Syntrophobacter fumaroxidans MPOB: one gene and its partner. The main gene of each other region encodes a partner of the protein of the gene in region 2 in a complex. Links are inferred from orthologs where the notes say so. Each region holds a gene or a part of one and is shown on either strand. Other genes may lie near its edges. The genes, in order: SFUM_RS18980 and rny.

Region 1 (16,557 bases), 1.3 Mb from region 2 along the record:
CCGCCTTGAACCTCTTCGAGCAATCCCTTGCTGATCCTCTGAAAGACCTTGTTGGTCTGATTGCTGCTGATGAGGCCCAGCGCCCTGTCCACCGGGAGACCCGCGGAGAGCAGATCGGAAAGATCGAAGAAGAACCGAATGAGATGCTCCTCGGGTACCCTGCGCTGACGGTGACTCTTGACCGGTTTGATCTTCACGGGATAAAGGCGGCCGCTCTTCAACTTCCTCGCGGCGTCACCCTCCGAAAGCGCTTCCAGGACGCCGCGGTGCGTCTCACCCTGTCCGTCCCGCGCCTGGTACTGGAAATATCCCATGATGCCGTCCTGTTTGCTCGTTCATCCGGCCGACGCCGGATTGACCCGAGATAGTGTGTCTGCCGCCACGAAACGCCCGGACCCCGCTCCGGCGAATCTCGCCCGCTGCCGGTTCCCGGCCGGGCATGCACGGCTCATCGCCGACCGCCTCCGCCCGTTCGCGTCGTCGTCGGTCGCCCGCGCCGTTTCCAACCCGCCCGCGGGTCCAACGGACAATGGCGCAGAGGCGCGGGCCGACTCATGACAGGCTTGTCACCCTCAGCACCTCCGAGAGCGTCGTAATGCCTTCGATCACCTTCCGATAGCCATGGTGCAAAAGCGGTCGGTAGCCCGATTCGAAGGCGATCGGGGCAATGCTCCCGGCATCCTTCCCGGCGACGATCGCCGATCGGACGCTCTCATTCACCTTGAGCACCTCGAAGATTCCCTGTCTGCCCCTGAATCCGGTGTAGCCGCATCGATCGCAGCCCTTGTTCTGGCAAAGCGTAAGGGAGCGAGGCAGGTCGGGAATGATCTCGTTGAGACGGTTCCAATCGGCTTCGCGCGCAGTGTAAGGTTCCTTGCAATGAGGGCAGAGCACACGCACCAGGCGCTGGGCGAGAACCGTCAGAAGGGAGTCGGCCATCAGAAAAGACTCGATCCCGATGTCCCGGAGCCGTGTGATGGCGCCCGGCGCGTCGTTCGTGTGAAGGGTCGACAACACCAGGTGACCGGTGAGAGCCGATTCGATGGCGATGTCGGCCGTTTCCTTGTCCCGGATTTCTCCGATCAGAAGCACGTCCGGGTCTTGCCGGACAAGAGACCTGAGCGCGTTGGCGAAGGTGAGGTTTATCTGAGGCTTGACCTGGATCTGGTTGATGCCGTTGATCTGGTATTCGACGGGATCCTCGACCGTGATGATTTTTCTCACCACGGAATTCAGTTTTTTGAGGACCCCGTAAAGGGTGGTCGTCTTGCCGGAACCGGTCGGGCCGGTGACGAGGATCATACCGAAAGGCCGTTCGACAAGCTGTTCCAGGTAGGCGAGGTCCTCCCCGTCCATGCCCAGGTTGGCCAGATTGTATTCGACCCCCTCCTGAGCCAGGAGCCGGAGGACGATACTCTCTCCGTATATGGTCGGAACGGTCGAAACGCGGATGTCGACCTCGCGGTTGCCGAACTTGAGCTTGATCTTGCCGTCCTGGGGCAGCCTGCGTTCAGCGATGTTGAGGTTGGCCATCAGTTTGAGGCGGCTGACGATCGCCGCCTGCATGCTCTTCTGAGGTTGATCGAGGTCGAAGAGCACACCGTCGACTCTGCATCGGACCTGGAAACTGCGCTCGAACGGCTCGAAATGAATGTCGGATGCCCGCATGTCGAGCGCGCGCGAGATCAGGACGTTGACGAGCCTCACGATAGGCGCTTCCTGGGCCAATCCCCTCAGGTGCTCGAGATCCTCCTCGAAAGCGCTGCCGTTGAGCACCGCTCCTTCACCGGAGCGGGACTGTTCTTCGGCCTCCCTTGCCGCGGTCCCGTACAGCCGGTCGATGGCCGTTCGGATCTCCTCCCGCTGCCCAAGGCACAGACTGAGTTTCATGTCGGCGAAGTAACCGCCCAGGAGGTTCAGCACCGGCAGGTTCAAGGGATTGTTGACCACTACCTTCACCTTGCCGCTTTCGATCTGGATGGGGAGGACGGCGTGCTTGCGCAGAAAAACCATGGAAACGCCCTCGAGGAGCACTGGTTTCTCCGGGTAATCTTCACGCTCCAGCAGCGGGATCCCGAAATGCTGGGACAGAACGCGGAGGATGCGGTTCTCATCGGTCACCGAAATCTGCTCGAAGGCGTCCGCAAGAGGCAATCCCTCCATGAAATAGGCATCGCGCAACTGACAGACCTGCTCCTCCTGCAGGTTGAACTCCCGCCGGAAAGCACTGAGCAATGAAGAAGACTCGGACATATCGGCTCCTCGTCCTTTGAAATTCCCGGTAATTCCTTAACAAATCGGTCGTCAAAAGTAAACGTCGCCGTTCCTCCGGCTTCCGAAGCCCCGGCGCGTTGAGCTCAATGCTTCCCGTCGCGGTCCTTCCCGCCGGTGGTCGGATGAGCGGACGCGGCGGGGCTCCGAAAAACGCGGCGACGCCCCGCCGCAGAACCCCCGCCGGGAACTCCCGGAAAACACCCGTGGACTTTCCGGATGAGCGCTAATATACTCAGAATCGGAAAGAATATTCTTGTTGAGCACAGTGAACCCACGAATTCATCTCAACGGGAGGCCGGAAGCCCGACATGATGAGACTTGGCGTGTATGTTGCCTCAGTTTTTTGCGGGGTTTTACTCTTGTTTTCCCTTTGTGTCGCAGCCCCGGTGATGGTGGAAAAGAACCTTTTCGCCCAGGACCGCAAACCGCCTCCACCCGAATCGGCCACTCCGGCTGCCCAGTCCAATAAACCGGGCCCCTCCCACAATGCGATCCAACTGGACGGGATCATCATCCACGGCGATTCCAGGAAGGCCCTTTTGCGGTACAAGGGGCAAGTCCCCGGAGCCGAAAAGAAGAAGGACCGGTCTCCGTACGTGACCGTTCGGGAAGGCCAGCGTTTCGGGGACTACCAGGTCGTCAAGATCGAATCCAAGAGCGTCTCGCTCGAGAAGGACGGCCAGGTCTTCGTCATAAGCCTTTTCAGCGACGGCAAGGTGGTCACTCCGCTGCCGGCCGCCGCGGCGGTTCCACCGCAGCCTCGGCCCGCTCGGCCGCCTCAGCCCGGTCATCCTCCCGAGATGCCCGGGGGGAGGATGATGCCGGCGCAGCCTCCAATGCCTGAAGGAGCGGAAGGGGCGGGTCACGCGACCATGGCCGCCCCGGGTGCCGATTCCGGAACCGTTCGGCCCGGAACGCCCGCTGAATCCCCCCCCGCCCAGCCTCAGCCCGACGAGGAACCGCAGGAGGAGGAGGAAGAGGTCGCTGAAGAATCCGATCAGTAGAAGTTGATTCCGCCCGCGAGGCGATCGGGCCTGATGGACGCTGAAAGAAAACGGCGATGCCGGGAAGGATCGGGGCAGGGCGGAGGAAAATCGGCCGCCCGGTGGAAGAAGGGCATTCTCCGTAAAGGGTTCACAGCGAACCACCAATGTCCCTGCGGCAAGAAGCGGGCGCCTGTGTGGAATTTCGGGCTCAGAGCGGCCATGTCGCGCAAAGCGTGGTTCCCGCCCCTTCGGTCGATTCGACGGAGAAGGTTCCGCCGGATAGTTCGGTTCGCTCCTTCATGCTGGGGAGACCCAGACCCGATGAGGAATCGCTGCGGCGTGAGGCGCTGGTCCGGTCAAATCCGATACCGTTGTCGCCGATTTTGAGCTCGAGCGTTCCCGGCGTCTTGCGAAGGCCGATCTTGACCCGGCTGGCCTGGCTGTACTTCGCGGTGTTGTGAAGCGCCTCCTGCAATACCCGGAAAATGACGATTTTCAAGGCCTCCGGAATGTCCTCCTCCACGACCTCGATCTCCTTGTCCACCCGGAGGTGCGTGTAGGCTTTCCTGAATTGTGCGCAAAACCAGTCCATCGTGGTGAGGATGCCGAAGTCATCCAGAATGGGAGGACGAAGATCGGTCATGATTCTTCTGGATTCGTCTATGGCGTGCTGGGTGAGAACGATGACGTTCTGCAGGGATTCGTAACTCTGTGAACCCTGCCTCATCCGTCGTAGCGTCGCCTCGAGGCTGAACTTGATTGTGCTCAGAGACGATCCGATGCCGTCGTGGAGCTCCCGGGCGATCCTCTTGCGTTCCTGTTCCTGGGCTGCCAGAAGCTGACTCGACAGGAGGTGCAACTGCCGCTCCGACTCTTGCAGGGCCGCTTCGGTCTGCTTGCGTTCCGAGATATCCTCTATGATCCCGATACCTCCGATCACCTTGCCGTCCGCCGACAGGATCGGGCCGTAGTTCGCTTTCAAATTGGAAATCTTCCCTCCCGTCACCGACAGGTAGCTGCCCTCGTAATGTGCCGACTTCCCGGACATGCACGCGATGACCGCAGCCTTCATCTTCTTGTTCTTCAAGGATGTGTTCAGGTTGAAGCCCACAAGCTTCTCGGCGGTGGTGCCCCAAATCCGGAAAATGTTTTCGTTGGCCGTCGTAATGACGCAGTCGGCATCAAAGTGGAAAATGCCCAAGGGCGAATTCTCGAAGATCATGCGATACTTTTGTTCCGATTCGCGCAGTTTCGTTTCGGCTTCCTTGATCGTGGTGATATCGGTCATCGTGCTGATGGTTCCCCGATAGTCGCCCTGCTCGCCGAACATCGGCCTGCCCGAAACAAGCACCGGGATGTTCCGACCGTCCCTCGATTTCATCTGGATTTCATAAAGAGAGCCCTCCCGGTTCCTGCGCTTCTCCATCTCACGCTGAAGGATCAGCAGGTTGGCGCTGTCGAAAAGCGCCGATACCTGCATGCCGACGAGCTCCTCCCGGACGTACCCAAGAAGCCGGCACATCTTGTCGTTGGCGTAAAGGACCCGGTCATTCGCATCGCGGACGCACAGCCCTTCGTTCATGGTCTCAACCAGCATGCGAAACTGTCGTTCGCTTCTGGCCAGAGCCTGATCGGCCAACCTCTTGTCGGTTATGTCGCGAATCGACTGGATGGCGCCGACCCAGTTGCCTTTGCCGTCGTACAGGGGGGATGCCTTGCCCCACAAATAGGCGCCTTTGCCCCGGTATGCATTTGGCGCGTAAGCCTCAGCGAAATACGTCTCGCCCTGCTTTTTCACATACTGGTATTTCCGCTCGAATTTCGAATCCGCACCCATCACCAGATCGATGACGATCGGACGGCGCTCGCCGTAAAACGGCACCGCATATGCAAAATCTCCCCGGCCAAGGATGTCCTTCTTCCTCACCCCGGTCATCTCCTCGATCGCTCGATTCCACGCGATGACTTTTCCCTCGCGATCGATGACAAAAGTGGCGTCGGGAAGGAATTCAATGATATCGAGATTTCGGCGGGTGATATGGGGGCGGTCGCGGAGCGGTCTGCCTCCGGCGTCGTCGGTTATTTCTTCTCGGGCTTGTCGGGATTTCAAAGGCGGAGAGCACACCGCCTGTGTCTTGTTCCCGTCGCGTTCATCACTCACAGCAGCAGAACCTCCGCACATCGAACAGGAAATGCGAAAAGGGCAATTCCACAGGAGAATGAGATCTCAATGCGTATAATTGATAAACAATAGCACGAACGCATGCCCGCCGGAAGCGAAATCTGACAAAAGCATCACCAAATCGGCGGGTTACTGAATGACCGGAGCGATAACCCCTTCAACCGCAGTCGCTGCCGGTTCGCTATCCGTGCCGGGGCCTTTGCGGCGGCATAATCCGGGGGGGACGAACGATCTTGCAGGACCGGCCCGGACACCACTCCGGCGAACCGCCGACCGGCCTCCGGACCCGGCTTCGGAACCCGGTGTTTTTCCCCGAGCGGCCGGCTGCGCCGGGATGAGCGCGAGCGTTTTCCTTCGTTCCCGCGCGCCCGCCGCTGAGCGCCGATCGCCCGAAAATGCGCGATGCTCGTCCGGCTATGGTTCATCGTGCCGTGTATGGGGTGAATGCCGATAAGGGGGGCGAAAACAAAGCGGTCCTGTATCGCGTCCGCTCAAGTTGAGGCAGGAGCAGCCACCGGGACTAGGCCGTCTTCTCCGCTTCATCCGAAGTCTCGGCGACCAGCGGATCGATGTCTTTCTGCTTTATTTCCAGTCTCTTCAGGCGGCCCTTGTCGTTGATCGCGCGCTCCAACTCCCGCCTGACCTCCGACTGCGCCAGGAGCTCGGAGAGCAGAATGCGCTTATAGCTGATGCTGCGAAGCTCGTTCTCCAGGAATTCGTCACGTTCCTGCTTCAGCTTCAGGTTTTGAAGGAAAAGCTTTTCCTCGAGGGACTCGTTCTCGATGAGCAGCGTGATGAACATATCGGTGACCTTGCTCTTCCTGAGGCCCATCATGCCGATTCCCGCGGCCTTCCTCCGGTACTGGTCGAGCCTGGTTTCCAGGAAGCCGATGCGTCGGTTGAGCTCTTCCTTCTCCTGTTCGAGCCTCTGCTTCTCGTGATCCCAGAATTCCTTGAGAGCTCGCTCGATGGTCAGCATCTCTTCACGATCTTGTTCCGATTGAGTCTCGAATTTTCTCACATTGCGGCGGTATCCAAGGTAGTAGGCCGCGGCGAAAACGACAACCACGCAGAAGGTGACCGCCAATATCTGAGAGATAAGGATCAGATCCATGAACACTCTCCTCCTGCCGCCAACCGGGAGTCCCATCGTTCCCTGCGTCTGGCGCGATAAGCGACGTCGCCCGCCCCGCGAGCGGGATTGTATCCATTGCTCAACTTATTAACACAAATGAGCAAAATATCGACCAGAATATTGTCTCCAAAGGCAAAAACCACTCCCTTGCGGTATGCGCCGCGCGACGCATGGTGCGAATCATCGCGCGAAGAACGCGGCGGCGGCCCCAAAAACCGGCAGCGGACCGGCTGCGATCCGGGGCAGTCGAATTGCGGCCCGGCACTTACCTACCCCAGGGAGGTACCGACGGACCGCGCCGTCTTGATGAGGGGGGAATCCAACGGGACAAGCCGCTGTCTTCCCGCGACCTTCTCGATGGGAACCGGGACCGTTTCGCCTCCCTGGAAAGCGACCATGTGGTTGTAGCAGCGTTCTTCCACCAGTTCCATGGCCTTTACGGCAAACCGTGTGGCGAGCAAGCGATCGAGGGGTGTGGGCGTGCCTCCGCGCTGCACGTGCCCAAGAATGGTGACGCGGCACTCGATCCCGGTCTGTTCCTCGATCTCGGTCGCAATCCGGTGGCTGATCCCGCCCAGGCGAATCGGGTCCGGGCTGTCCTTGACGATTCTGTGAACGGTCTGAGTCCCTCCCACGGGAGCCGCGCCTTCGGCCACCACTACAATGCTGAACTGTCTCCCGAAGCGGCTTCGCCTTCGCGCCACTCCAATGATCTCCTTGATGGAATACGGAATTTCCGGAATCAGCACAATGTCGGCTCCCGCGGCGATCCCGGCCTCCAGGGCGAGCCAGCCCGCATTTCTTCCCATCACTTCAATGAGCATGACCCGGTGATGGGACTGTGCCGTTGTGTGAATTCGATCGATGGCCTCGGTGGCGACGGTGCGGGCCGTATCGAAGCCGAACGTGATGTCCGTCTCGGCAAGGTCCTTGTCAATGGTCTTCGGCAGGCCGATGACGTTGACTCCCTTGCGGGACAGCTTCTCCGCAATTGTCATGGTCCCGTCGCCACCCACGCAGATCAGGGCGTCCATGGCAAGATCCTCGCAAAGGGCGACGCACTCCTCGGATACGTCCACGCAACGCTCCTGGCCGCCCTCGCGCACCCGATGTTCGAAGGGATTCGCCTTGTTGCTCGAGCCCAGGATGGTCCCTCCCTGTGTGAGGATGCCGGAAACCATCTCGAAAGTCAGGATCGTGAAGCGCTTCTCGATGAGACCGAGAAACCCGTCATAGAAGCCGACGACTTCCATGTCGAAGTTGTTGACGGCGCTCTTCGTGATGCCCCTGATGACTGCGTTCAAACCGGCGCAGTCTCCTCCGCCCGTGAGAATCCCAACTCTTCTCTTACCCATTGTCTCACTCCCCTTCCAATTCTTCATCCTCGGGAGGCCCCCCGATGCCTTGCGGCGGGCAGCGTTCAAGAACGGGACAACCGATGCTCCCAAAAAGCGCGGAAAGTCCCGCTGTTCATCACAATACTCGCAGATTGCACCGCGATCAAGCCGTTGCCGTTTGTCGACGCCTGCTTCCAGTTGCGAAAAGGCCACGATAAGCAGAGTGACGAATCGTCAAAGAGGGTGGGATTTCGTAGTGGCAACGGAAGCTCCACGGATGCGCTTCCGTTGCCATGCAGGCGAGTGTTACGATCTATTTTTCCATGCGCAGAATTCGCCCATCGTCAGATGGCCGTCCCCTTTCGTGTCGGCGGACATGAACGCGCTGTGAGTGCCGCCGATCTGACCATATCCCTTGTGCTTGCCCAGACCGTCACCGGCGCGAAAGTCGTTGTAAGTCAGGTATCCTTTGCCTCCGGAGTCCAGGTTCTTGAATACCTGTTCGCATTTGCTGATGTTTCCTTCCGGGGACAGCGCCTGGCCGCTCTGAAACGCCATTACCCCTGCGCCCGTGTATACCGCCAAGCCGACCACGGCCATCAATGCCACAGCCACTAGCAACATTCTCATGGCTATTCCTCCCGGCGTCGCGATTTACAACGCTGCCTACGTCTTCCATTCCATGCCGTTCAATGCTGTTTACAAAGCCGCTTGGACCCCGTTATTCTGGGAAAGCTCTGTATTCCATCACCCAGCATCGATCTCAAAGCCTCCGTAAAATGCGACATGGATTACTTATTGATAAGCTAACGTTCTAGAAAATGATTGTCAATTGTGTCGACATCGCAACCGATTTGCCGTAAAGGACTGCGATGAATCGAACGCGGCCGGTCGTCGCCTGCGCAATCGGGTGTGGGGAGAGCCCGGGCGCTTCTTGCGCGCTATCGACATGCAAAGCGTGACCTGCCGGTGGGACCGGGAAAGGCTCACCGTGTTTCTTTCGGTGGTCCGCATGGAACGCGGCACTGCCGGAGCGCGGGGGGCCAAACGGGAAACGAAACCGACCCGGAAGGCACGGTTTGCGAGCCCGCTGGGGACATCGGGAGCGGAGCGATAAGCCCTCCGGAATTCGCGTCGCGCCGTCGGCTGCTCACCTGCCGCGCTGAACGAGTGCATACAAACACCGCGCCCGCGGGCAGGCGGATGAGGAAACCTAAAACTATTTTAATTTTATTTTATTAATGAAAAAGACACATTCTGCCGTTTGGTACCTTGAAGACCAATCAGAAGACATGTTGCGGTGCGACTTTGCCTGTGATGCATGCCACGGGGATGGAATACGGGGCGGGCGGTATTTGCATTCGGACGGTTCGATGTTTTCATTGTACAAATCTTTCCGAGCGGAACGATTTCCATGCGTGTTTTGGTGGTTGAAGACGACAGACAGATCACGGATTTCCTTGAACGGGCGTTGACCGAGGCCGGCTTCAAGATCGATGTGGCCTGGAACGGCCCGCAAGGATTTGAACTCGCGCTCAAGGAAAGCTACGACGCCATCATCATCGACGTCATCCTTCCCGTAATGGACGGTCTGGAGATCCTTCAGAAGCTTCGCAATCGCGGGATCCTGACGCCCGTGCTGATCCTGAGCGCAAAGGGCAGTGTGAGCGACCGGGTGAGCGGCCTGGAGCTCGGGGGAGACGACTACCTCACCAAGCCCTTTGAACTGGCCGAGCTTCTCGCGAGGGTCTGGAGCCTCATCCGTCGAAGCAAGGTGAACCAGGAGACGGTGCAGCTCAAGGCCGGCGACCTGTGGCTGGACCTGGTCAGCCGCCGCGTTTTCCGCGGTGACGAGGAGTTCCGGCTGCTGCCCCAGGAATTCGCCCTGCTCGAATACCTGATGCGCAACAAGGGAAGGGTGGTCACGCGCGCGGAGATTCTCGAGAACGTCTGGGGCTATAACTTCGTGCCCGCCACGAATGTCGTGGAAGTTCACATCTGCCGGCTGCGCGAGAAACTGGAACGTCCGAACAAGCCCAGACTCCTGCAGACTTTCCGCAAGGCCGGTTATGCCCTGGTCGAAGACAGCTCGCCGGGGGACAAGGAATCATAGCCGTCCGCCAATAAGGGTTCCGCCTTTTTCGGGCTTTTCGCGAGGTATTGCCCCTCATCCTTCCAGTTGAACCATCACCGCCGTCAAGACGATGCTCGACACCTGCCTGGACTTTCCGCACCGACAAAGAAGGACATCCCTGCACACGCTCCCGTTCGCTTTGTCGAAATTGCTGGTGTTCCGTGAGATAAATATCTATATGGGAAAAGAATGAATTGACACGCGGCGCAAGCCCGGGCCTGTCCGGTTTCGCCCCGATTCGTCCCGCTGCGACGCAAGAGACCCGGGCGTAGGGATATCCCGGGGGGGGCGACGCCCCCGCGGAGCCGGGAAGACCACCGCCGGGCGAAATGGCCGAAAGGACCGCGACGGACGCACCCGAAGGGCCCAACAACAATTGCGAGGCAGGCCGATGGAATTCGAAATGACTACCGGAATGGGAACCAGGGTGCGCTTCACCCTAGAGCGGGACGAACATTCCGTGCACCAGGTTTTCGCCCATATCGTTCCAGCGGGGGAGAAGAACGAAAAACGTGTGCTGTGCACCGGCTGGCGGGTCAGCAGAACCGAACGGGGATTCGTGGAAGGAGTCAACGCCTCCGGCGAACTGATCGACGTGGCCCGGGACGACTGGGGAAAAATGCTGGCCTTGAGGGAGGATCTCAGGGACCGCGACAACCTGGAGAATATTTGCCTCGTCAAAGTCCACTCCCGAGGCAATCGGCTGACGATCGACGGATATACGCTCAGTGCCCGTGTCGACCGGGTCACCTGGCACAAGATCGAGCATTGCATGGAAGAGGTGGACAGTTCCGAGAACGATGAGCTTCTCGAGGGCGATCACTTCATCGGTTGGGTCGTGAAGCCCGGCATGGAATCCGAGGTCGAGCGCATCCTCGATGTCAAACCCGCAAAAAGGGTGACGGACTGAGGAGACCCATGACCGGGGGATGCCCCGATGACGCACGGGCATTCCCAGGGCCTGCAGGCCCGGCCGACACTGTCCGTGAAGGCCGGATGCGCTTTTGTGAGCCATCCTGTTCATACGCCTTCCCCCTCTCCACTCCGATCATCCCTGTTTCGTATCGGTTCCCACCCTTTCCCGGCTTTTCGGAATGCCCATGTGCTTGCGTCCTCTCAGAACAATTCTTAAATGATAATCTATTGCTGATTGGTGTTGGAGTCTGTGTCGTTCCGGACAACTCGAAGGAGGATAACGATATGGGAAGAATGCCCATACTGGCTGGACAGGCGGGGAACGGCCGCAACGCAGGCTGCGGCTCAAGGGGATTTTGTCCCGTCGACCGGCCGCTGCCCGTCTTCTACATGGTGGACTATTCGGTGATGGGGCTCCTGGTGGATCGGCTCGATGACGCGCTCCGGTCACTGAACGATGAAGGGTTTTCAATCATCGAGGAACCCTGGGGCAGTGAAGTCGTTGTGGAAAGTCCGGCGCGAACCGGGGAGATCGTCCGGTTGCTCGAGGAACGTGGAATCGCTTGCGAGATGGCCGACGTCGTCGGCGGAATGTACCAGGGGTGATGAGCCCCGCCTCGCCGGTTCGGCGGGAAATGAAGAGCCCGACACTCCTCCGGAGGGCGGCGAGGCAGCCGGGCGCGGCCTGCCCGCGGGCGGTACCGGAGGAGTGTCCGGGGCGGAGACTTTGCATGCCTGCGCGCCGGAAGGGGCTTAAGGTGGGTCAATCGTTGTCCACGATGATGATCTCGGCGGTTGCGGGGGTGCGGACGATGTAGGATGAATCGGGCGAGATCCTCATGATGACTCGTTCGTTTTTTTCGTCTCTTGAGTCGTCGACGGGTGTGAGCTTGACCAGCGCCGAAGAGACGCCGGCGGGAAGTGTCCGGGTTCCCGACAGTTTCGCGTAATCGATGCCGTTTCGAGCGGTGCCGCTCAGGGTGTATTTCACGGTGATCGCGGAAGCTGAGCCGCCCGTCCTCCTGATGCGGAATGCCGTGCCGCTTGCCCCGGATTCCGGCACCTGGGTCTTGGTGGCGGTGACGGTTACGATGGGCAGAGGGGATGGATCGGCCGTGCCGGTGCGTTGATAATTTCCTCGCCCCGTGCCCCAGAGAATCCGGGCATTGGCCGTCCCGGGGAGATCGTAGGCGACCAGCCCGGAATGAGCGGTATTGATCACCACTTCCAGGGCCTGGTCATCGTCGATGTTCGCCAGGGTTGGTGCCGCCAGTGCCCCGTTCCAGTCCGGGCTTCCGTAGGCGGCGGGCAGGCTGACCTGACGCACGGGGTTGCCCATGCAATCGAGAATGTGGAGTTTGCCGGTCCGGTGAGCGCTCTTTTCCACCCATGAAGTGAAGATGACTTCCGCGCAACCGTCGTTGTCCAGGTCGGCCACAACCGGCTCGGAAGCGAAGCGCATGATGCCCTCGCCTGAATCGTAAACGGAGAAAGGCCAGTTTCCGTGCTCTTTCTTGTCGAGCCAGAATGCGTGCACCCGACCGTCGTATGAGGAATAGACGATCTCCTTCCTGCCGTCGCCGTCCAGGTCGACCACGACCGGGTTCGGCTGACAATTCTCAATCACCTCATAATCCTCGCTCAAGGGCGCACCCGTATCCAATGGGACCTTGCGCCAGTCGAAACCGTCCCGGTTGAACCGGGTGCGGTCGCGGTTGAAAATATAGATCCCGTTGTACCTGCTGTCGTAATTTTCCGTCGCGCAATCGTAGACGTTGCCGGCCACCACGACTTCGAGGTTCGAATCCCCGTTGACGTCCGCAATGGTCGCGGCGCCGTGGGCGAAATTGGGGCGGTGGCGCTCGGAACGCGGGTCTCCCTGCTCGCACGTTCCCCAGCCGCGCTTTTCAACGCCCAGGCTTTCCCAGACCCCCACCTGTCCCCATCTCTTGCCCTCGTACATGGTGTTGTTGGCAGGAATGTGGGAACCATTTGCATTGTAGGCGCAAATGTAGTGCACATCGGACGGGACGACGATCTCGCCCTGCCCGTCCTTGTCCAAATCGTAGACCGCGGCATTGCTGTTATAAACGCCCCAGGCATAACCGTTGTCGTTCGCGAGTTGAGGCCATCCGTCGAGGAGGCGGCCATTGTGGTTGTACACCCACGTGTTGGTCTTGCTGCCGACTGCTCCGGTCACGACGATTTCGAGAAATCCGTCGCGGTCCAGGTCGTAGGCGCTCAAGCCGCGCAGTTCGCTGGTCGTGGGCTGCCGCGACCAGACGGTCTTGCCCGCGTGGTCGAGCACCGTGACGTAGCCGCCGCCCTGGGCGAGGACGATCTCGGGCTTGCCGTCCCGGTCGATGTCCGCGACCACCACGCCCGGCCATACGCGGCCTCCGGAACCGGCGGTCACGCTGAACTTCTGTGAGCCGTCCTCGCCGTTGAGGACGAAAAGACTGTAAGCTGCGCCCAGCACCTCCATTTTCCCGTCGCCGTCGAGGTCAGCGACCGCGGGGGAGGAATACCAGCCCGTTTCGCACCACGAGGAATAGCAGCCGCCGTGTTTCCACTTGAGGACTGGGTTTCCGACGGCGGCGACGGCAGCCGGCGCGGTCGCGCAGAACCAGGTCAGCACCGGGACAAGGGCGCAAATAACGAAAGACAGTCCAGGTTTTCTCATATTCGCTCCATGTCGAAATTTGAGGATCACGCACAGTCCCCTGTTTCGTCCGGACAGCGGGCGATCCGGTCTTTGCGCGTCGAGAGGTCGCTGCGCAAAGACCGCTCCACGTTCGGAGTCAGTCCCCGGATCGCACTGTGCGGACCGCCCGCGTCACCTCCCGCCGGGCAGGCGTCGTGTAATGTTGAACGCCCCTCAATATCAAACGAACAATCCGGCGATTGTCGGGTCGGCACGACAATCAATAATACGGAAAAAATGGGAAAATGCATGAACGGGCGGCGGAGGGAGTGGGCGGCGGCCCGAAAAAGCCGGCGGAGGCGGGCGAGGAACCCTCGGCTTCGTTTCGGCTCATGAGCTGGATGGACCTGCCCGTGAGCGACCGGCGAGGGGCGTGTCTCGCCCGGCCGGCCGCGCGGCGCGGCCTAGTCGCTTCCCCCGCCCAGCACGGCATAAAGCCTCACCTGGTTGGTGAGCCGCACCAGGCGGGTGCCGATCAGCGCCTGCTGCGCCTCGTAGAGAGAGCGCTGCGAATCGAGGACGCCCAGGAAATTGTCTATCCCCTTCATGTAGCGGGCGTTGGAAAGACGGTATGTTGCGGCGCTGGCGTCCACCAGGGACTGCTGCGCCGTCAACTGGTCATCCACGGTGCCGAACAGGGCGAGGGCGTCGGCCACTTCCCTGAAGGCCGTCTGGATCGTTTTCTGATATTCAGTGACGGCGATTTCCCGGTCCACCTTCGTTGCTTTCAGCGCCCACCACGTGCGGGCGTCAAAGATCGGCATCACGATCTGAGGGGCAAAAGTCCAGGCACTCGAACCGGCTTTGAACAGTCCGGCCAGTTCGCCGCTGGCAGTCCCGAAGGCGGTCGTCAGGGAGATGCGGGGGAAGAATGCCGCACGGGCGGCGCCGATGTTGGCATTGGCGGCCTTGAGCATGCTTTCCGCCTGGAGGATGTCGGGGCGGCGCAAGAGCACCTCGGAGGAAATACCGGGGGAGATCTCCAAGTTGGAGCCAATGCTGCTCAGGTCCGCAGGCAGCAACTCGCTCGCCACCGGGGAGCCCGCCAGCAGGTTCAGGGCATTCTCGCCTTCGGCAACCAGTCTCGTGTAGCGGGCCTCATCCACACGGGCCGCTTCCACGCGCGTCTGGGCCTGACGAACATCCAGTTCGGGCGCGAGTCCCACTTCGTGCCGCCTTCGAACCAGTTCGTAGACGGTCTGCTGAGTCTCGACGGTGGAGCGGGCCAGGTCGAGGCGTTCCCGGTCCGCGCCGAGCAGCAGGTAGATGCGGGCGATATCGGATATGAGCGAGATTTGCACGCTGCGGCGAGCCTGCTCGGTGGCGAGGTATTCCTCCAGGGCCTTGTCTTTCAGGCTGCGAAGGCGACCGAAGAAATCGATCTCCCAGGCGGCGATGCCGAGATTGACGTCGTACGCGTCGGCCGTAACGGCATGATCTTTACCCGAGAGATCGGCCGGCACCCGTGACTTGACGTAAGAGGCGCTGCCGTCGAGGGTCGGCAGCAGCTCGACGCGGCGGATGCCGTAGATCGCGCGGGCCATCTCGACGTTCAAGGCGGCGAGGCGCAGGTTGAGGTTGTTGTGCAGAGCCGTCTCGATGATCTTATGAAGCCGCTCGTCGGAAAAGAAATCCCGCCATCCGATCGCGCTCGCTTCGGGCGCGCCGGGAACGGCCTGACTGTCCTCGTAGGCGGGCCCGCTCGGCCAGGTGGCGGGAACCGGGGCTTCGGGCCTCGAGTATTTCGGAGCCATAGTGCAGCCGCTCAGGAACGCGACGATCAGACTCAGTAGAACAAGCAGGCTTCCATTCATATCAGTGATCCCCTGATGGAATCGCAAGAGCGCTTGCGGCCGTTTCACGTTTCCTCTCTTTGCCGAATGTTCTGTAGATCAAAACATAGAAAAGCGGCGCGAACAGGGTCACGAGGAAGGTGGCGGTGACCACGCCGCCCAGCACGCCGATCCCGATGGCCCTTTGAGCCCCTGCTCCGGCCCCGGAGGCAAGCGCGAGAGGCAGGACGCCGAAGCCGAATGCCAGCGAGGTCATGATGATCGGGCGGAGCCGGAGCCTGGACCCCTCGAGGGTGGCCTCGATCAGCCCCACTCCCTCTTCCACCTGGGCCTTGGCGAACTGTACGATGAGGATGGCGTTCTTGGTCGTCAAACCCAGGGTAGTGAGCAGCCCGATCTTGAAATAGACGTCGTTGGGCAGGCCTTGCAGACTCGAACCGATCACCCCGCCGATGGCCCCGAGGGGGAGCACCAGCAGGATCGAAAACGGGATCGGCCAGCTTTCGTAAAGGGCGGCCAGGCAAAGGAATATCACGAGGACGGAGAATGCGTAGAGAATCGGCGCCTGGGCGCCGGCCATCCGTTCCTGGTAGGAAAGCCCCGTCCAGTCGAAGCCTGTCCCCCGGGGCAGCTTGGCGACGATTTCCTCCATTGCCTGCATCGCCTCGCCGGAGCTCAGTCCCGGCGCAGCTTCACCCCATATGTTGATAGACGGAAAACCGTTGTAGCGCTCCAGCTTCGGGGAACCGGAAGTCCAGTGCCCGGAACCGAAAGAAGTGAAAGGAACCATCTTTCCCGACGTGTTGCGCACGTACAGATTTTCCAGGTGTTGCGGAAGCATGCGGTGGGGGGCGTCCGCCTGGACGTAAACCCGCTTGACCCGTCCAGACTGGATGAAGTCGTTCACGTACGAACTGCCGAAAGCCGTGGAAACGGTCCTGTGAATGGATGTGATCGGCACGCCGAGGGCGCCCGCCTTGTTCCAATCCACATCGATCCGATACTCGGGCACGTCTTCCATCCCGTTCGGCCGAACGGAGGCCAGCCTGGAATCTCGGGCAGCCATGCCGAGGAGCTGGTTGCGCGCCTGCATCAGC
Region 2 (10,640 bases):
CCCGTCGATGTGAACTCTTGGGGGAGATCAGCCTGTTATCCCCGGCGTACCTTTTATCCGTTGAGCGACGGCCCTTCCATGTGGAACCGCCGGATCACTAAGACCGACTTTCGTCCCTGATCGAGATGTCTCTCTCACAGTCAGGCTCCCTTATGCCTTTACACTCTACGGCTGGTTTCCAATCAGCCTGAGGGAACCTTCGCGCGCCTCCGTTACTCTTTTGGAGGCGACCGCCCCAGTCAAACTACCCACCAGGCACTGTCCCCGATCCGGTTTACGGACCCGGGTTAGAACTCTAAACGCATAAGGGTGGTATTTCAAGGTTGGCTCCATGAGAGCTGGCGCCCCCACTTCACCGCCTCCCACCTATCCTACACATACACGCCCAAAATCCAATGCCAAGCTGTAGTAAAGGTGCACGGGGTCTTTCCGTCTAGCCGCGGGTACTCGGTATCTGCACCGAGACTGCAATTTCACTGAGTCCCTGTTTGAGACAGCGCGGAAGTCGTTACGCCATTCGTGCAGGTCGGAACTTACCCGACAAGGAATTTCGCTACCTTAGGACCGTTATAGTTACGGCCGCCGTTTACTGGGGCTTCGGTTCAACGCTTCTCTTGCGATAACATCTCCCCTTAACCTTCCAGCACCGGGCAGGCGTCAGACCCTATACGTCATCTTGCGATTTAGCAGAGTCCTGTGTTTTTAGTAAACAGTCGCTACCGCCTCTTCTCTGCAACCCCCTTCGGCTCCAAAAGCAAGTCTTTTCACCTGATGAGGGCACACCTTCTCCCGAAGTTACGGTGTCATTTTGCCGAGTTCCTTAAACAGGGTTCTCTCACGCGCCTGAGGATTCTCTCCTCGCCTACCTGTGTCGGTTTGCGGTACGGTCACCTGGCCAACTCGCTAGAGGCTTTTCTTGGCAGCTTGGGATCAACCAGTTTGCGGGATTGCTCCCTCCACATCACCTCTCGGCGTTAAAAAGGCTCCGGATTTGCCTGGAACCTCCGCCTACGGGCTTATACCGGGACTTCCGTCACCCGGATGGCCTACCCTTCTGCGTCCCCCCATCACTCAAACGCCGGCTCGGTGGTACAGGAATATTAACCTGTTTCCCATCACCTACGCCTTTCGGCCTCGGCTTAGGGACCGACTAACCCTGGGCAGACGACCTTTACCCAGGAAACCTTAGGCTTACGGCGAGCGGGATTCTCACCCGCTTTATCGTTACTCATGTCAGCATAATCTCTTGCGGGACCTCCAGCGCTCCTCTCGGTACGCCTTCAACGGATGCCGCAATGCTCCCCTACCCCTGATCCCTTAAGGAATCAAGCCGCAGCTTCGGTAAGATGCTTAAGACCCGTTACATTTTCGGCGCAGGCACACTAGACCAGTGAGCTGTTACGCTTTCTTTAAAGGATGGCTGCTTCTAAGCCAACCTCCTGGTTGTCTGTGCGTCCCCACATCCTTTCCCACTTAGCATCTATTTCGGGACCTTAGCTGACGGTCTGGGCTCTTTCCCTCTCGACCACGGAACTTATCTCCCGCAGTCTCACTCCCGAAGACGACATAACGGCATTCGCAGTTTGGTTGGGTTTGGTAATCCGGTAAGACCCCTAGCCCATCCAGCGCTCTACCTCCGTTATTCTCACTTCGAGGCTGCACCTCAATGCATTTCGGGGAGAACCAGCTATTTCCAGGTTTGATTAGCCTTTCACTCCTATCCACAGCTCATCCGAGAAGTTTTCAACCTTCTTCGGTTCGGGCCTCCATCCCGCGTTACCGGGACTTCACCCTGGCCATGGATAGATCACCTGGTTTCGGGTCTACTCCCTGCAACTCAACCGCCCTGTTCGGACTCGCTTTCGCTCCGGCTCCACCTCGCTCGGCTTAACCTCGCTGCAGAAAGTAACTCGCTGACTCATTATGCAAAAGGCACGCGGTCAGACTGAACCCGCCGAAGCGAATTCATCGTCCTCCCACTGCTTGTAGGCAAACGGTTTCAGGTACTCTTTCACTCCCCTCCCGGGGTGCTTTTCACCTTTCCCTCACGGTACTCGTTCACTATCGGTCGCTGAGGAGTATTTAGCCTTGGAAGATGGTCCTCCCGGCTTCCCGCGGGATTCCTCGTGCCCCGCGGTACTCAGGGTTCCCCTAGGGTGTGTCGGAGTTTCGCGTACGGGCCTCTCACCCTCTGTGGAAGACCTTTCCAGATCCTTCCGCTACCCTCTCACATCCCATATCGGGGCCCTACAACCCCCGGATCAATTTGACCCGGGTTTGGGCTCCTCCGCGTTCGCTCGCCGCTACTTGCGGAATCTCTGCTTGATTTCTTCTCCTCCGGGTACTGAGATGTTTCAGTTCCCCGGGTTCGCCCCCGACACTCGACTCTGGGCTCAAAGTCCTCCCTTTTTGAGCCCACAATCGAGTGCCGGGTGATCCCGTATTACCGGGACCGGGTTTCCCCATTCGGACACCTCCGGATCAAAGCCTGTTTAGCGGCTCCCCGAAGCTTTTCGCAGCTGACCGCGTCCTTCTTCGCCTCTCAGCGCCAAGGCATCCACCGTCTGCCCTTCCTAGCTTGACCATTCCCCCGATCCCTCGAGGCAACCGGTCAAAACCAGGCCTACAACGCTTTTCGTCAAAAACCCCTATTCGGTTGTCAAAGACCCTTCAGTATCCCTTGCTTCCTTGAGACCTGAATTCCGGGCTGGAATCCTCCAGCCCGCAATCCAATCCTCAATGGTGGAGGTGAACGGGCTCGAACCGATGACCTCCTGCGTGCAAGGCAGGCGCTCTCCCAGCTGAGCTACACCCCCTTCAATCCAAATTCCCCCCTCCGGGGGCTGTCCTGGTGGGCCTAGGAAGAGTTGAACTTCCGACCTCACGCTTATCAGGCGTGCGCTCTAACCGCATCTGAGCTATAGGCCCACGCCTGCTCCCTCGAAACTAAACAGCGGGTTCGGTGCCAAACCTTTCTCGTCCTTAGAAAGGAGGTGATCCAGCCGCAGGTTCCCCTACGGCTACCTTGTTACGACTTCACCCCAATTACCGACCACACCTTGGTACGCTGCCTCTCCGAAAAGTTAGCCCACGCACTTCTGGTACAGCCGACTTTCGTGGTGTGACGGGCGGTGTGTACAAGGCCCGGGAACGTATTCACCGCGGCATGCTGATCCGCGATTACTAGCGATTCCAACTTCACGGAGTCGAGTTGCAGACTCCGATCCGAACTGTGAACGGCTTTTTGGGGTTGGCTCCTCCTCGCGGGCTCGCTTCCCTTTGTACCGCCCATTGTAGTACGTGTGTAGCCCTGGGCATAAAGGCCATGAGGACTTGACGTCATCCCCACCTTCCTCCGGTTTCACACCGGCAGTCCCTTTAGAGTGCCCAACTCAATGATGGCAACTAAAGGCAAGGGTTGCGCTCGTTGCGGGACTTAACCCAACATCTCACGACACGAGCTGACGACAGCCATGCAGCACCTGTCTCCCGGTCCCCCGAAGGGGAAATCCCTGTTTCCAGGGCCGTCCGGGGATGTCAAGCCCAGGTAAGGTTCTTCGCGTTGCGTCGAATTAAACCACATACTCCACCGCTTGTGCGGGCCCCCGTCAATTCCTTTGAGTTTTAGTCTTGCGACCGTAATCCCCAGGCGGAGCACTTAACGCGTTAGCTGCGGCACAGCAGGAATGAGTACCCGCTACACCTAGTGCTCATCGTTTACAGCGTGGACTACCAGGGTATCTAATCCTGTTTGCTCCCCACGCTTTCGCGTCTCAGCGTCAGTAACCGTCCAGAAGGGCGCCTTCGCCACTGGTATTCCTCCCGATCTCTACGAATTTCACCTCTACACCGGGAATTCCCCCTTCCTCTCCAGTACTCAAGTCCGGCAGTTTCCAATGCACTTCCCAGGTTAAGCCCGGGGCTTTCACATCAGACTTGCCAAACCGCCTGCACGCGCTTTACGCCCAGTAATTCCGAATAACGCTCGCACCCTCCGTATTACCGCGGCTGCTGGCACGGAGTTAGCCGGTGCTTCCTCTGGTGGTACCGTCAGCCATGAAGCTTATTCGTCCCCATGGTGTTCTTCCCACCTGACAGGGCTTTACGACCCGAAGGCCTTCTTCACCCACGCGGCGTTGCTGCGTCAGCCTTGCGGCCATTGCGCAAAATTCCTCACTGCTGCCTCCCGTAGGAGTCTGGCCCGTGTTCCAGTGCCAGTGTGGCTGATCATCCTCTCAGACCAGCTACCCGTCGTCGCCTTGGTAGGCCGTTACCCTACCAACCAGCTGATAGGACGCAGGCCCATCCCCGAACATCGGCTTCTCTGAGAGGCCGACTTTCATCGTAGAGCTCCCGCTCCACAATCGTATCCGGTATTAGCAGCACTTTCGCACTGTTATCCCGGTCCCGGGGGTAGGTTACCTACGCGTTACTCACCCGTGCGCCACTTTACTCGCCCATCCGAAGATTAAGGCTTTCTCGTTCGACTTGCATGTGTTAGGCACGCCGCCAGCGTTTATTCTGAGCCAGGATCAAACTCTCCAGTTTATCCCTTAAATCTCTCTCTAGGCCCAGCACCTTACCCACTATTTAGTTTCCAAAGAACAGACTCGTTCCCGCTCAGGGACTTTTCAATCTACACCGTTCAACTTGCATTGTCAAGCGACTTTTTGAAGAACCCAACGTGCAAATCTACACGCCGGATTCCTTCTCGCGGCTCGAAACACCAAGCTCACGCGCGCTTTCCGGAGCAAATCTTTCCCACCTTTAGTAAAATAATCACTCCGGACTGCTCAGTCGACCCCCGGTTCCAACTTCCCAAACCGGCCAGCCACCCCGCTCCCGCGCGGCTCACATTCACCGCGCGTTCCGCGAAAGCCCGCGATATATACCAAAGCCACCCGAGGGTGTCAATCACAAAACGGCTAGTTCATCGCACGAACGCGATGAATTTTCTTCTTGCCCGCCTTCAGCAGGATCCCATCGTGCCTCAGGTGGCTGACTCCGATGCGCAGATCAAATTCCCGCAGACGCATGTCGTTGACATAGGCGCCGCCCTGCTGAATCAAGCGCCGGGCAGCGCTCCGCGATTCGCAAAGCCCCGTTTCGGCGAACAATTCAAACGCCGGAATGCCTTCCTCCAGCCGATGCCTCTCCACATCCGTCGTGGGCACCGCCTGCGTTTCGTCCCGGACATCCCTCGGGATTCCGCTGGACGGCAGCAGATCGGGAGCCAGCCGGCGCCTGCCGAATACGCCGCTTGCCGCCTCGCAGGCAGCCAAGGCATTCTCCCTGCCATGAGTCAGCAAAGTGGCCTCGTAGGCGAGAACGGTTTTCGCCGCATTCAGCTCCTGCCCCTGCAAACCCTCAACCGCCGCGATTTCCAACAGGGGCAGGAACGTGTACAGCTTCAGAAACCTCACCACGTCGCGATCGTCAGTGTTGATCCAGTACTGGTAGTAGTCGAAGGGCGAAGTCCTCGAAGCGCTCAGCCACACGGCACCCGCCGCCGTCTTGCCCATTTTCGCGCCGGAGGCCGTGGTGAGCAGCGGGAAGGTGATCGCGTGGGCCTCCCGGCCGCTCTTGCGCCGAATCAGCTCGATTCCCGCCACGATGTTGCCCCACTGATCATTGCCGCCCATCTGCAGAACGCAGTCGTATTCCTCGGCCAGGTGGTAAAAATCATAGGCCTGCAGCAGCATGTAGTTGAATTCGATGAAGTTCAGTCCGGTTTCCAGCCGCATTTTGTAGCTCTCGGCGGCAAGCATGCGATTGACGCTGAAATGTCGGCCGATGTCCCTCAGAAATTCGATGTAGCGCAAGTCCAAAAGCCAGTCCGCATTGTTGAGCATGAGCGCCTTGCCGTCACCGAATTCCAAGAATCGGGAAAGCTGAGCCTTCAACGCATCCACATTGCCCCTGATTTGCTCCGCGGTGAGCATTCGGCGCATTTCGGTCTTTCCGCTCGGATCTCCCACCAGTCCCGTGCCCCCCCCAACCAATACCAGGGGACGATGCCCGCACCGCTGCATGTGGGCCAGGGCCATGATCGGCACCATACTCCCGATGTGCAAACTGTCCGCTGTGGGATCGAAACCGATGTAGCAACTCGTGGGCCGCCCCAGACGCTCCCTCAGCGCCTCGACGTCCGACGCCTGAGCCACGAACCCTCTTTCGTTCAGAACATCAAAAACGTTTTCCACTCCCGACACCTCATATCGAGGTGCGCTCAAGATTGCACAACACCTGCCCAGCGGGAGGCGACGCGGGCGGGGGTAAACCCCGCCCCTTGCTGCGGGCCGATTGTGCCGGTCAGACGCAGGGAAGGGCTTTATGCACTCCTCTCAATACCGTCATCTTGAACGCAACCTCGTATCAGACTGTTGTTTGCGACCTTTGTACCGGACCGCCGGCCACCTTTACGAAAATGGGCACGGCAAGCAGCCGTGCCCCCTTAAAATGACTCCACTGGAATGGCGTACCCCGCGCGGGCTCTACTTGGCATATTCGACGGCGCGGGTCTCCCGTATCACCGTCACCTTGATCTGGCCCGGATACGTCAGTTCGCCCTCGATCTTCTTGGCGATATCCCGGCTCAACAGCACCACGTCGGCATCGTTGACCTGTCCGCTTTCGACGATGATCCGCAGTTCCCGTCCCGCCTGAATCGCATAGGCCTTGTTGATTCCCGGGAAGGAACCGGCGATTCTCTCCAGGTCCTCAAGCCGTTTCACGTAGGTTTCGAGCAGTTCCTTGCGGGCACCCGGCCGTGCACCGGAAAGAGCGTCGGCCGCCTGGACGAGGATGGCGAGCACATCTTCCGCGGGCACGTCTTCATGGTGAGCCGCAATGGCGTGGATGATCGGGGGCGCCTCGCCGTAGCGCCTGGTCAGATCGGCGCCCAGGGTGGCGTGAGGCCCCTCCATTTCGTGGTCGATGGCCTTGCCGATGTCGTGCAGCAACCCCGCACGCTTCGCCTGTTTCTCGTTGATCCCCAGTTCCGCCGCCATGATGCCGCACAGGAAAGCCACCTCCCGGGAGTGCTGCAGGACGTTCTGCGCGTAACTGGTCCGGTATTTGAGCTTTCCGAGCAGCTTGATCAGTTCGGGATGGATTCCGTGCACTCCCACGTCGAAAGCGGCCTGCTCCCCGGATTCCTTGATCGCATTCTCGATTTCGATGTTCACTTTCTCGACGATCTCTTCGATCCTCGCGGGGTGAATGCGCCCATCGGAAATAAGACGCTCCAGCGAGACCCTGGCCACCTCCCTGCGCACGGGGTTGAACCCCGAAAGGATGACGGCCTCCGGCGTGTCGTCTATGATGAGGTCGACCCCGGTGGACGCCTCGATGGCCCGGATGTTGCGGCCTTCCCGCCCGATGATCCGGCCCTTCATTTCTTCATTGGGCAAATTGACGACGGAAACCGTCTTCTCAGCCACATAGTCGCCCGCATACCGCTGAATCGCCAGCGAAATGATGTTCTTGGCCTTGCGATCCGCGGTTTCGCGTGCTTCGGTTTCGATCTTCTTCACCATCAGGGCCGCGTCATGCCGCGCCTCGTTTTCGATGGCGCGTGCCAGCATTTCCTTGGCCTGCTGGGCGGAAATCCCGGAGAGACTCTCGAGCTTCTTCCGCTGTTCTTCGATCAGCATATGGAGCTCGCGCGTGTTTTCCTCCAATTCCTTCTCCTGCTGCTGCAGGACTTTCTCCCGTTTGCCGATCACCCCCTCACGCTTGTCGAGGGCTTCGGACTTCTTGTCCAGATTTTCCTCCTTCTGGAGAATGCGTTTTTCCAGGTTCTGAAATTCCTTTCGACTCTCCTTGGTCTCCCTTTCAAACTCGGCCTTCATTTGAAAGAGGCTGTCCTTGGCCTGGAGAATCGCCTCCTTCTTGATGGTCTCCGCTTCCTTGCGTGCATCGGTGAGTATATTGCGTGCCTGTTCCTGGAGTTGCCGATTTCGTTTCTCCAACCAGTACTGACGGAGCAGCACTCCGAGCCCGACTCCCGCCAGCAGACCGATCAGGACAAGTAGTATGCCGGACACATAGCCCATAGTATATGATTCCTTTCATCGCAATTGATCCGGAGATATCAATGCGGTCAATTTGATCAGGCGGGTAAACGCGCGCAATCACGCGGCCGGAATGCCCGAAAACCTTCACTCAACCGGCGCGCTCGCCAATCGTCGGGCTCGCCGCACGCATGATCCGTCGAAACAGGCATTCGTCAGGAAGAAAAGCTCAAGATGCAGGATATCCCCGGGTCACCGGTCCGAAGGACCGGAGCCCCGGTTCCACCGGGGTCTTTTCGAGATGGATTTTTTCGGAGAGAGATTGATAAAACAACGCCCCCGCATTGTGCCGTGTTGGACAGCCGGCCTTGAACCGCTGTTCTAAGGTGGGCACTCCGTGGCTCCTTTAGGCTTTCAGTTTCCTGACCTGCACACCGGAGCCAGAGGGAGTTCCCGTTTTTTGTATGTTGGCTCAGGAAGTACACCCAATCACAAACACAGCAGGGGCTGTTCGAAATCATATGGTCAATGCCCCGGACCTCAACCGCCGGGACCTTCTTCTTTCGCCGGCTTCACGCGCCGGCAGGCGTCATCCGTTTCCATACCTCTCAGGTGCTCTTCGTAATCAACTGCCTGATGCCTGTCCGCCGTCTACCCGTTTTTCCCCCTCGCGGCATTGATCTTGCGAAATTATCGAGGCCTGCCCCCAAGCCTTCGAGCAAAGAACCAATTCCCGTCAGTCCTCTCTCCGAGTCCATTGCTCGCGTTGATCTGTGCCAATGAGCCTTTCCCGCTGTCTGTACAAAACATTGAACGCTTCCACACAAAAGCGCATGCCATGCTTCCATGGCCCTGCGGTCGCGCACCCCGGGCTCCTCAACGAAAAATCACGATCATATCGAAGCCCGCGATTTCAATCATATTGTAGCTAGAAAAGCAAAAACAAGTCAAGCCGAATCTCCAGCGCTTCCAGACCCTATTCCACCGTGACGCTCTTGGCCAGGTTGCGCGGCTGATCCACGTCCGTGCCCCGTAGAACCGCGATCTGGTAGGCCAGCAACTGCAGGGGGACGGTGAAAAGCACCGGAGCAAGCCAGGGTGAGCTTTCCGGGATCAGGAAACGGTTTTCCGGCGGGCCAATCCGTTCGTCGGCTTTCCCCTCCACCAGGGCGATCACCTGTCCCCCTCTTGCCTTCACTTCCTGGACATTGCTCAACATCTTTTCGAAAAGCGGCCCCTTCTGCATCAAGACGACCACGGGCATCTGTTCGTCGATCAGGGCGATCGGCCCGTGTTTCATTTCTCCCGCCGCGTAGCCTTCCGCATGGATATATGAGATTTCCTTGAGTTTCAGCGCGCCTTCGAGCGCTATGGGGTAGAGGATGCCGCGGCCGAGGTAGAGGAAATCCCGGCAATTCATGAAACGCCGCGCCAGCCCGGAAAGCTCTTCGCTTCTCGCGAGAATGTCTGAGACTTTCCGCGGCAGCTCGATAAGCTCCTGTATGTAGGCGGACAGTTCCTGCCGATCGAGGCGGCCGGAAGCGACGGCAAAGTAGAGACCGAAGAGGTAGAGGGCCACCAGCTGCGCCGTGAAAGCCTTCGTCGAGGCCACACCGATTTCCGGTCCCGCATGGGTATAGATCACGCCGCCCGCCATCCGCACCAGGCTGCTGCCGACCACGTTGACAATGGCCCGGCAGACCGCGCCCTTCTCCAGGCCTTCCTGCAACGCCGCCCGCGTGTCCGCCGTCTCTCCCGACTGGCTGATCACCACGAGCAGGGTGTCCTGTCCGAGCAGCGGTCCCCTGTACCTGAATTCCGACCCCAGATCGACTTCGACCGGGATTCGGCACATGTTCTCGATCATATATTTCCCGACCATGCAGGCGTGATAGGACGTCCCGCAGGCGATGAGGCAGATCTTGCGGATCCCCGCCACGCCTTTCCCGTCAAGATTCAGGTCGTCCAGCCGAATCTCCCCCCGGTTCAGGTCCACCGCGCTGCGAAAGGTGTCGATGATCGCCTGGGACTGTTCATGGATTTCCTTGAGCATGAAGTGCTTGTATCCGGCCTTCTCGGCCATGATCGGATTCCACTCGATGGTCCTGGGAACCCGCTCCAGCCTCTCCCCTTCAAAGGACTCGATGCTGTAGCCGCTCCTGGACACCGAAACGACGTCACCGTCCTCAAGGTAAATGATTTTCCTGGTATACGGCAGAATAGCCGGCACATCGGACGCCAGGTAATACTCGTTTTCACCCAGTCCCAGGATCAGAGGGCTTTCCTTGCGGGCGGCTATGAGCTGATCCGGGGCTGCCTCGTTGAGGAAAACCACGGCATAACTGCCCCGCAGCTGGCGCAGGGAATCCACGATGGCCTGCTTGTGATCCTTGCCCGAGCGCCATTCCCGCTCGACCAGTTTGACGATGACCTCGGTATCCGTTTCCGACGAAAACCCGAACCCCTCGAGTTGCAGCCGGGACTTGATTTCCGCGTAATTTTCGATGATCCCGTTGTGGACGACCACAAAGGGACCCGATCGGTGCGGATGCGCGTTCTCATCGGACGGCTTGCCGTGTGTCGCCCAGCGGGTATGAGCGATGCCGATGCTTCCGGCGATGGGCC

Evidence for each region.
Region 1: rny (region 2) and SFUM_RS18980 share a complex: the UniProt entries of both Bacillus subtilis proteins name them as parts of the possible RNA degradosome complex. The link is inferred for Syntrophobacter fumaroxidans MPOB from one-to-one orthologs.

What each region holds. Positions count from the first base shown.
Region 1 is NC_008554.1:4,473,792-4,490,348, forward strand. The notes cover bases 5,890-8,868. They hold SFUM_RS18980 (6-phosphofructokinase), read right to left. Parts: upstream 7,933-8,868; coding sequence 6,847-7,932; downstream 5,890-6,846. Other genes in these bases: SFUM_RS18975 (hypothetical protein), read right to left, coding at 5,963-6,556; SFUM_RS18985 (EF-hand domain-containing protein), read right to left, coding at 8,221-8,544. In the rest of the region: SFUM_RS18955 (type II secretion system F family protein), read right to left, coding at 1-314; SFUM_RS18960 (GspE/PulE family protein), read right to left, coding at 553-2,253; SFUM_RS18965 (hypothetical protein), read left to right, coding at 2,583-3,278; SFUM_RS22135 (PAS domain-containing sensor histidine kinase), read right to left, coding at 3,469-5,421; SFUM_RS18990 (response regulator transcription factor), read left to right, coding at 9,329-10,027; SFUM_RS18995 (hypothetical protein), read left to right, coding at 10,452-10,958; SFUM_RS19000 (hypothetical protein), read left to right, coding at 11,249-11,569; SFUM_RS19005 (FG-GAP-like repeat-containing protein), read right to left, coding at 11,727-13,646; SFUM_RS19010 (efflux transporter outer membrane subunit), read right to left, coding at 14,072-15,481; SFUM_RS19015 (efflux RND transporter permease subunit), read right to left, coding at 15,483-16,557. UniProt on the Bacillus subtilis protein: Catalyzes the phosphorylation of D-fructose 6-phosphate to fructose 1,6-bisphosphate by ATP, the first committing step of glycolysis.
Region 2 is NC_008554.1:3,184,216-3,194,855, forward strand. What follows is about bases 5,777-8,627. They hold rny (ribonuclease Y), read right to left. Parts: upstream 8,058-8,627; coding sequence 6,495-8,057; downstream 5,777-6,494. Other genes in these bases: tyrS (tyrosine--tRNA ligase), read right to left, coding at 5,777-6,203. Outside these bases: more of tyrS, read right to left, coding at 4,926-5,776; glmS (glutamine--fructose-6-phosphate transaminase (isomerizing)), read right to left, coding at 8,992-10,640. UniProt on the Bacillus subtilis protein: Endoribonuclease that initiates mRNA decay. Initiates the decay of all SAM-dependent riboswitches, such as yitJ riboswitch. Involved in processing of the gapA operon mRNA, it cleaves between cggR and gapA.